DNA from 3 places in the Vibrio sp. B1Z05 genome. Region 2 is predicted to be linked to each of the others. Evidence: predicted binding sites of a transcription regulator. Region 2 holds the regulator's gene; each other region holds the start of a gene.
The links. The regulator CRP, encoded in region 2, controls carbon source genes, mostly activating them, when cyclic AMP is high. The targets are predictions, from matches to a motif close to TGTGANNNNNNTCACA.
Positions count from the first base shown of each region.

Region 1: a site for CRP is predicted at 1,305-1,320, ahead of dinG (ATP-dependent DNA helicase DinG). Genes of this name have one in related genera too.
Region 3: a site for CRP is predicted at 1,068-1,083, ahead of QV280_RS10620 (CTP synthase). Genes of this name have one in related genera too.

Region 1 covers NZ_CP130463.1:1,093,596-1,096,780, forward strand. Annotated here, with positions in the region: gene dinG (ATP-dependent DNA helicase DinG) at 1-1,213, opposite strand, end outside; gene QV280_RS05075 (porin) at 1,757-2,806, shown strand; gene glgA (glycogen synthase GlgA) at 3,124-3,185, shown strand, end outside.
Region 2 covers NZ_CP130463.1:210,574-213,758, reverse strand. Annotated here, with positions in the region: gene QV280_RS00995 (hydrolase) at 1-18, shown strand, start outside; gene QV280_RS00990 (YheU family protein) at 37-258, shown strand; gene QV280_RS00985 (phosphoribulokinase) at 324-1,193, shown strand; gene crp (cAMP-activated global transcriptional regulator CRP) at 1,417-2,049, shown strand; gene QV280_RS00975 (DUF1338 domain-containing protein) at 2,137-2,934, opposite strand; gene astD (succinylglutamate-semialdehyde dehydrogenase) at 2,997-3,185, opposite strand, start outside.
Region 3 covers NZ_CP130463.1:2,337,052-2,340,236, reverse strand. Annotated here, with positions in the region: gene relA (GTP diphosphokinase) at 1-122, shown strand, start outside; gene mazG (nucleoside triphosphate pyrophosphohydrolase) at 195-1,016, shown strand; gene QV280_RS10620 (CTP synthase) at 1,168-2,808, shown strand; gene eno (phosphopyruvate hydratase) at 2,892-3,185, shown strand, end outside.

The DNA.
Region 1 (3,185 bases), 880 kb from region 2:
CACGTGAGGGTTCGGCCATTAAATGCCAAACCTTGGCTAAATTCTCGAGTCTTTGTAAAAAGAAGCCGGCTTCGGCAAGAGCAGGTTCTGCTAGGCGAGGGGATACTTCGCCATCTTTTATTCTTTCACTGATTAGGTCGGTTATCTTAGCCAGTGCTTGAGCCGCTTTAGTACAAACGGTTTTTAGCTCTTTACTTTGTTCTACTAACCATTGCGGTAATTCACCGTGTTCAAAGCGCAATCGGTTCTCTTTAAAACCGGCGGGGTCTAATTGACGCGCGACATTATTTAAACTTGGGATGATCTCAGCAATTGAGTTCTGCAACTCAGTAAGAAAACGGTCGACACGTTTTGCATCGGCTAGCGAGGCGATTTTAGAGCTGCTTTTATTGAGCGTTTCTAGCCATGCGGCTGCGCCTTTTAAACTGGCAGATGCCGAAGAGTGATCGCGTGCCACTTTAGGTAAATGATGCGCTTCATCAAATACATAAATGGTATTTTCAGGCTCCGAGAGAATGACGCCTCCACCAAGATCTAAATCGGCCATGACTAAACTGTGGTTAGCGATAACTACATCGGCTTTATCCAGTTCTGAGCGTGCTTTTTGAAATGGACAGCCTCTATGTGCGGGCAGACCGTTATTACAACTGTGTTTGTCACTGACAATACTTTGCCATACATCATCTTTGATGGGTTTTGGCCAAGAGTCTCGGTCGCCATCCCATTTGTTTTCAGACAAGGCTTTGTACATTCTTTCTAGTAGGTCGATGTCTGATTTTTTTGGCTTAGTCTCAAACATGGCAATTTGGCTATCATCGGCACCTGATGCTGCTGCCAGTTTCTCTGCGCAGCAATAACGCTGACGCCCTTTGGCCAAAATAAACGAAAACTCGAAATCCACCAAGCGACGGTATAAGGGTAAATCTTTGTTTATAAGCTGTTCTTGTAGGGCAACTGTGGCTGTAGAAATAACCACTTTACGGTTGTTAAATTTTGCCACAGGAATAGCCGCCATCAAATAGGCGAGGGATTTACCTATCCCTGTACCCGCTTCAGCAACAATTAAACGATTACTTTTGTGGTATTCACCACAAAGGGTTTTAGTGATCTCTGCTACTAAGTAATTTTGGGCTCGACGGGGAATAAAATTATCCAATTGGTCATGCAGATTCTTGTAACTGTGGCGTATTGCTTGTTGGATTTTTGGGTTCATTTTTAATCAGACAGTGACATGCTGTCGCCATAATAACACATCTATAACGGCGAGATCGCCCGTAGAAGAATGTAGTCCAATAAAGAATTTACGTGATCTTAGTCACAAAAGCATCATCTGAAATGGCAAACTTTAAATCTTCATACTCCATGTCCTATTACTTCCCTTGTAGATATAAATACTTTCACTGTGAAACTAAGGGCTTATTGCTTGGCTGAATATTCTGGTCTCTATTCCATATTTGGAATTTTATTTTGATAAAAGTGCAATTAAAAGAGTTGTTAAGTCTGTGCTTCGTAAATGTATAAAAATGTGAATTGACGACTTGAATGTGTCTATCTTATTGTTTTTAAAGTGTTTTTAGTTTTATTTTTGTTCTTTTAGCTCGTGTTGACACTGCTTTATAAAAATTGCAATGTAGCAACACTTTCAGAGGGGAAGCAGATACGAAGAGATCTCGCCTTCTGGATGATTATAAAAATAACTAAATAAACTAAAGAATCACATAGGGTTCGAGTTAAAGGAATAAGGACGTAAATTAACATGAAAAAAACACTATTAGCACTAGCGGTTGCTTCACTAGCTGCAACTTCTGTTAACGCTGCAGAAATCTATAAAGCTGAAGATGGCGCAGTAGACTTCTACGGTCAACTTCGCCAAGAGCTTGAATTTAAAGACGATAAAGACCATAAAGCAGACCTTAGTTCTGGTTCATCACGAGCGGGTATTAAAGGTCACTACGCTATTTCTGATTCAGTAGATGTAGTTGGTTTGGTTGAGCTTGGTGTTGCTGACAGCGATATAACTAACCGTCTTCATTACGTAGGTTTCAGTTCAGATCTTGGTACTCTAACTTTCGGTAAGCAGTGGGTTGTAGCGGATGACGTATACGGCGCAGATTACTCATATTTCTTTGGTGGTTCAGCTCTTCGTTATTCAACGATTTCTGGTGCTGGTCATGATTCTCAAATTAAATATACTTTTGATGGCGAAAACTTTTGGGTTAAAGGTAGTTATGGTCTAAACGAAAATAAATCTAACCAAGATGTGTACGAGCTATTCGCAGGTACTTCTTTTGGTGATTTAGCGCTACACGCTGGTGCTGGTTATACTCGTGACCGTGCATTTGTTATCGGTGAAGACGATGTTACAGATCCAGATAACCCGAAAGATGTAACTGCAGATCTATCTAACACTTTTGCTGAGTTTACAGCTGAGTATGCTATTGGTGCTCACCTTATCGGCTTCACTTACTACTGGGCTGAACTAGCCAATGAAGGTGGTGAAGGTAAGATTGATGAAAATGGCATCTCTCTTGCGGGTAAATTCCAAGTGATGGAAAAAACAGCACTTTATGGTGGCTATGAATATACAATGCAAGAAGCTAAGCATGTTGACCTAGATGACAACGGCACAAACATTTATGTTGGTGTTGAGCACAAATTTAATTCATGGGCTCGTGTATTTGCTGAATACGGTTACGCAGATGGTGTTACTTTAGGTTATAACAACCAAGGCTCTGATACTCAGGTTGGTGTTTCTCGTGCAGATAGTGAAAGCAACTTTGCTATTGGTGCACGTTTCTACTGGTAATCACTAGTAAAACATAATAATTTCAATGCCCAGCCATAGTGCTGGGCATTTTTGTATCAAGGTGTTCCTCTCGATCAACTGCCGTTGTCCTTTTCTTTGCCTTATTTGTTATTTAAGTCTTCAAATTCAATGGTTTAGTTATTTAACTGCCTTGGTGTTTAAAAGATAATGTTATGATTTGTTCACGGCTTTATTAGCCCTCCATATTAGCGCAATCGATTGTTTTTTATGTTAAAGTTGCCTAGAAATGATGCGAATCAAATCTATCGAAGCAGAAGCTGTCAACAGCTCAAATGAAAAATAGGATTTCCCCCAAAATGTCACAATTAAAAGTTTGGTTTACCGTCTCCGAAGCTGAAGGATTAGTAAAAAGCGGAGG
Region 2 (3,185 bases):
TTTACGCCTCAACAATAACTTAAATAAGTATCTAGCATGATTGTACCGTGGAAAGAAATTGCCCCAGAAACACTAGAAAGCCTGATTAAAGAGTATATCCTGCGAGAAGGCACCGATTACGGAGAAGTTGAAATATCTCTTGCGGATAAAGTGGACCAAATCAAGCAACAGCTTCAACAAGGAACAGCGGTTATTGTTTACTCCGAATTACATGAAAGTATCGATATAAAAGTAAGTCATAACTCGAAACCTTTATAACACTGAAATAAGCGAGTGTTATTTGTATACTATTCATTCGCAACAAATCACAGACAAGGAAAGTCATGTCAGCTAAACATCCGATCATAGCGGTAACTGGCTCCTCTGGAGCAGGCACCACCACCACCTCTGAAGCCTTCCGTAAAATGTTCAATATGATGAACACTAAGGCGGCTTGGGTTGAAGGAGATAGCTTTCACCGCTTTACTCGCCCTGAAATGGATGTTGCTATCCGTAAAGCTAAAGAGCAAGGGCGCCACATTAGCTACTTTGGTCCTGAAGCCAATGACTTTCCCGCCCTAGAAAACTTCTTCAAGGAGTATGGCGAAAAGGGAGAAGGCAAAGTACGTCGCTACCTACACACATTTGATGAAGCGGTGCCTTACAACCAAATGCCCGGCACATTTACCCCGTGGCAAGAGCTTCCAGAAAATAGCGACGTTTTATTCTATGAAGGCTTGCACGGTGGCGTAGTGGATAGCACTTGCAACGTTGCTAAACATGTTGATTTGCTGATTGGTATGGTGCCAATAGTAAACTTGGAATGGATTCAAAAGTTTGTTCGCGATACTCGCGACCGAGGGCACTCACGAGAAGCAGTGATGGACTCGATCGTGCGTTCTATGGATGACTATTTAAACTTCATCACCCCTCAGTTTTCACGCACCCATATTAACTTTCAACGTGTACCAACGGTGGATACCTCAAATCCACTCAACGCCAAGGGCATTCCAAGCTTAGATGAAAGCTTTGTGGTGATCCGTATGCGCGGCTTTAAAAACGTCGATTTCCCCTATCTTTTAGCCATGATAGATGGCTCATTTATGTCTCGACATAACACCTTAGTTGTACCCGGCGGCAAGATGAGCTTCGCCATGGAGCTCATTATTCGACCTATATTGCAACAACTGCTAGAGACAGGAAAGATAGGCTAAGGTCCGACCTTAATCACACTCTTATTAAAGAGTGTGATTAAGGACACGCTTTTGTGTGAAAATTCAACAATGCATGACGATCAAAATCAAGAAATTTCGCTGAAAAAAAGTTACTATTCGTACTGCAAAAAATTAAACGTAGTAGCAGCAACTACACCCCTCGCCCCTTAGATGGCGATGTCTGGGGACATAATTATACTCGCTGAGAGAGGAAGATAAGAATATGGTTTTAGGTAAACCTCAAACAGATCCAACTTTAGAGTGGTTTTTGTCACATTGCCACATCCACAAATACCCTTCAAAAAGCACATTGATCCACGCTGGCGAAAAAGCGGAAACTCTTTACTACATCGTAAAAGGTTCTGTAGCAGTACTGATTAAAGATGAAGAAGGGAAAGAAATGATTCTTTCTTACCTTAACCAAGGTGATTTCATCGGTGAGCTAGGTCTTTTTGAAGACGATCAAGAGCGTACCGCATGGGTTCGTGCTAAATCTCCATGTGAGGTTGCTGAAATTTCATTCAAGAAATTCCGTCAGCTAATTCAAGTTAATCCAGACATCCTAATGCGTCTTTCTTCGCAAATGGCTAATCGTCTGCAAGTGACAAGTCAAAAAGTAGGTGACCTTGCGTTCCTAGACGTGACTGGTCGTATTGCTCAGACTCTGCTTAACCTTGCTAAACAACCTGACGCAATGACTCACCCAGACGGCATGCAAATTAAGATCACTCGTCAAGAAATTGGTCAGATCGTAGGTTGTTCTCGTGAGACTGTAGGTCGTATCTTGAAGATGCTTGAAGAGCAAAACCTGATTTCTGCACATGGTAAAACTATTGTGGTTTACGGTACTCGTTAATCAACTTTAGATTAAAATACTAAAACCGCTGTTATTCAACAGCGGTTTTTTATTGCCTGCACTTCCGATATTCCGTTGAATAACGTGTTATTTACCACTATTGGTGCTTTCAAAAATCTTATCAGCTGATGCCTCTACAAAGCCTTGATAAAGCTGGCCTTGGCTATCTTTATAACGCTTAGCAAACTCATAAAAACCACCCGGCACGCTTTGTATGCCATCGGTAAATTTAACCTCTACCTTATCGGCCATGGTCGAAGATTGTTCTAATAACACCTCTGGTGTTCCTTTTACTTCACCGCCAGAAGCATTGATGGCAAACTGCTTTTCTTGCAAAAAGGCATTCACCTCGCCCACCTCAGCAAACTGCGCTAGTTGATTAACGCTGACGGTAAAATGATTGGCTCCATAACCATGTGCGGCAACCCATGCGGCGTATTCACTCTCTTGTGCTAATTGCTGATATTGCTCAAAGCTCAAATCCCATAAGCGTCCGCCATGCAAAAAGTTAGAGCCCACAAGTTGTTGTGGATCTATTTGCTCAATCAATTGCCTGACAATGGCCTGCAATTCGTCTGAACACTGCTCTAGTTGTAATTGACTAATAAAGACTTTGGGGAAATCAGGCTGTGGGTGCTGATAGTGCTTTGCCACCAATTTTTTGGCTTTGAATACATAGTCACCACCTTCTTGATAACCAAGATCGAGAAAGGGCTGTGCTAAAACATCTAAGCCAACGGGCGAACAAGCAAAAGTTCGCAACGCAATATGATCATTAATCAAAGCTTTATCTTGCTTTAATAATTCGTGGATCACCTGCGATGATGGGCAGAGCCTGCCATTAAAATCATCCCACAACAGGTCAAATAGCTTTTGTACACCCATAACCCCTCCTTAGTTAGCCAAACGCAATTACTAGTCACACGGATTGTTAGTTGAACCGACGGTTAGTCGAACTCAATTCCCGGAGATAATGTTTCCGGTAGAATTGGCGCATCACCTTGGATAGACGCCATTGGATACGCACAATAGTCTGCGGCATAGAATGCACTCGGTCTTAAATTACCCGATGCTCCCGGCCCGCCAAATGGTGCATCGCCACTGGCTCCTGTAATAGGTCGATTGCGATTCACAAT
Region 3 (3,185 bases), 690 kb from region 2:
ACAAACGTCAATTAGCCATCATGGATTTGGATATTCAAGTCAGTAATATTGAAATCAGCTCTCGCGTACAATCACGCATCGAGCAAATCAAAGATGTGATATCCGTTAAGCGTCTTGGCTAACTTATTTGTATCAAATCGTAAATTTACTAAGCCCCTTATTAGGGGCTTTTTTATCAATAAATTGGAACTCCCATGTCATCTGAAACAGCAAACACTTCGGCAAACTCCATTCAACAACTGCTTACTATCATGGCTACGCTACGAGACCCAAAGCAGGGCTGTCCATGGGATATTAAGCAAGATTTCGATAGCATAGTGCCGCACACCATCGAAGAAACTTACGAAGTCGTGGATGCTATTCACAACAAGGACTGGAATAATCTAAAGGAAGAGTTAGGCGATTTACTGTTTCAAGTAATCTTCTATTCGCAAATGGCCAAAGAGCAAGATTTGTTTGATTTCGGCGATGTGGTTGATGTACTCAATGAAAAATTAGTGCGCCGTCACCCGCATGTCTTTTCAGATGCTAAATTTGCTAACGAACAAGAAATAAATGACAACTGGGAAGCGGAAAAAGCGAAAGAAAAAGCCCAGTTAGGCAATGTTGAAAAAAGTATTCTAGACTCTGTACCAAAGTCTTTGCCGGCATTAAGTCGCGCCAATAAAATCCAAAAACGATGTGCTAAACATGGTTTTGATTGGGATAGTCTTGGGCCGGTAGTGGATAAAGTGCATGAAGAAGTACAAGAAGTTTTAGATGAAGCTCTGCAAGTCACGGTTGAGCAACATAAAGTGGAAGATGAGTTGGGCGATCTGTTATTTGCCACCGTCAACCTTGTCAGACACTTGAATTGCAACCCCGAAGTTGCGCTGGCTAAAGCCAATAATAAGTTTGAACGTCGCTTTAAAGCCGTAGAGCAAAAAGTGCGCGAACAAGGTAAATTATTGGACGAGTGTGATCTAGAATATTTAGATTCGCTGTGGGACTTAGTGAAGCTAGATGAACGGAAGTAAAATCGCCGAAACAGGCTGATTTGATTTGAAGCAAAAAATTAAAAAAAGGCTTGTGATAAGTTTCACGTTGTGGCGATAAAGGGCTTCTGGTATATTTACATCCCGTCTAGAAGATATCCATTTCCCTCATTCAACCAATTTCAGGTTAAACATGACGACAAATTACATTTTTGTTACTGGCGGGGTTGTTTCCTCACTCGGTAAAGGTATTGCAGCAGCATCATTGGCTGCTATTTTAGAAGCTCGTGGTCTTAAAGTGACCATGATGAAGCTTGACCCTTACATCAACGTTGATCCGGGTACTATGAGCCCGACTCAGCATGGTGAAGTGTTTGTCACGGAAGATGGCGCTGAAACTGACCTTGACCTTGGTCACTACGAAAGATTCATTCGTACCAAGATGACTAAGCGCAACAACTTTACTGCAGGTCGTGTTTACTCAGACGTACTAGCAGCTGAACGTCGCGGTGATTACCTAGGTGCGACTATTCAGGTTATTCCTCACATTACTAATGCGATCAAAGACCGCGTAATCGTTGGTTCTAAAGGCCACGACGTGGCTATCGTTGAAGTGGGTGGCACAGTCGGTGATATTGAGTCTCTACCATTTATGGAAGCGATTCGTCAGCTAGCGGTTGAATTAGGCCGTGAGCGTGCGATGTTCATGCACTTGACTCTAGTTCCTTACCTAGCTGCTGCGGGTGAAGTGAAAACCAAACCAACTCAGCACTCGGTTAAAGAGTTGCTATCAATTGGTATTCAACCAGATATTCTTGTTTGCCGTAGTGACCGCATGGTTCCTGCAAACGAGCGTAAGAAAATTGCTTTATTCTGTAACGTACAAGAAAAAGCAGTTATCTCAATGAAAGATGTAGATTCAATCTACAAAATCCCACAACTGATCAAATCTCAAGGTCTAGATGATCTTGTTTGTACTCGTTTTGGTATTGACGCTCCAGAAGCTGATTTGTCTGAATGGGAACAAGTTATCTATGAAGAAGCTAACCCAACGGGTGAAGTGACCATTGGTATGGTGGGTAAATACATCGAATTACCAGATGCTTATAAGTCAGTTAACGAAGCATTAAAACATGCAGGGTTGAAAAACCGTCTTAACGTCCATATTAAGTATGTAGATTCACAAGATGTTGAAAGCAAAGGTACTGAAGTACTGGCTGGTCTTGACGCAATTCTTGTTCCTGGTGGTTTCGGCGATCGTGGTGTTGAAGGTAAGATTCGCGCGGCACAATATGCACGTGAAAATGAAATCCCATACCTTGGTATTTGTCTAGGTATGCAAGTGGCACTGATTGAGTTTGCACGAAACGTTGCTAACCTTGCAGATGCACATTCAACAGAATTTAATAAAGACACTAAAAATCCTGTGGTAGGCTTGATTACTGAATGGGTTGATAGCGAAGGTAAAGTTGAAGAGCGTAATGCAACTTCTGACCTTGGTGGTACAATGCGTCTTGGTTCACAGCTATGTCACCTAGAGAAAGGGACTAAAGCATACGAGCTATACGGTAGCGCTGAAATTCATGAGCGTCATCGTCACCGTTACGAAGTGAACAACAATTTACGTCCGTTGATTGAGAAAGCTGGTCTTAAAGTATCAGGTCTATCAGCAGACAAAAAACTGGTGGAAGTAGTAGAAAACCCTGCGCACCCTTGGTTCGTAGCGGCACAATTCCACCCAGAATTCACATCGACTCCTCGCGATGGTCACCCATTGTTTGCAGGTTTCGTTAAAGCAGCTGGTCAATACCATCGCGGTGAATTCGAAAAGTAAGAAAGGATGCAAGGGGTGTTGAGCGGATTTTTATAGCACCCCTTAAAAATTGACATTTTTTTGATTATAAGAGGAAACATTTAATGTCTAAGATCGTTAAAGTTCTAGGTCGTGAAATTATCGACTCACGTGGTAACCCAACAGTAGAAGCTGAAGTACACCTTGAAGGCGGTTTCGTAGGTATGGCTGCTGCTCCATCTGGCGCATCTACTGGTTCTCGTGAAGCTCTTGAGTTACGTGACGGCGACAAGTCTCGTTTCCTAGGTAAAGGCGTACTTAAAGCTCTTTCTGCTGTAAATGGCGACATTGCTAATGCTCTAATCGGCAAAGACGCAAAAGACCAAGCTGCTATTGACCAAGTAATGATCGACCTAGAT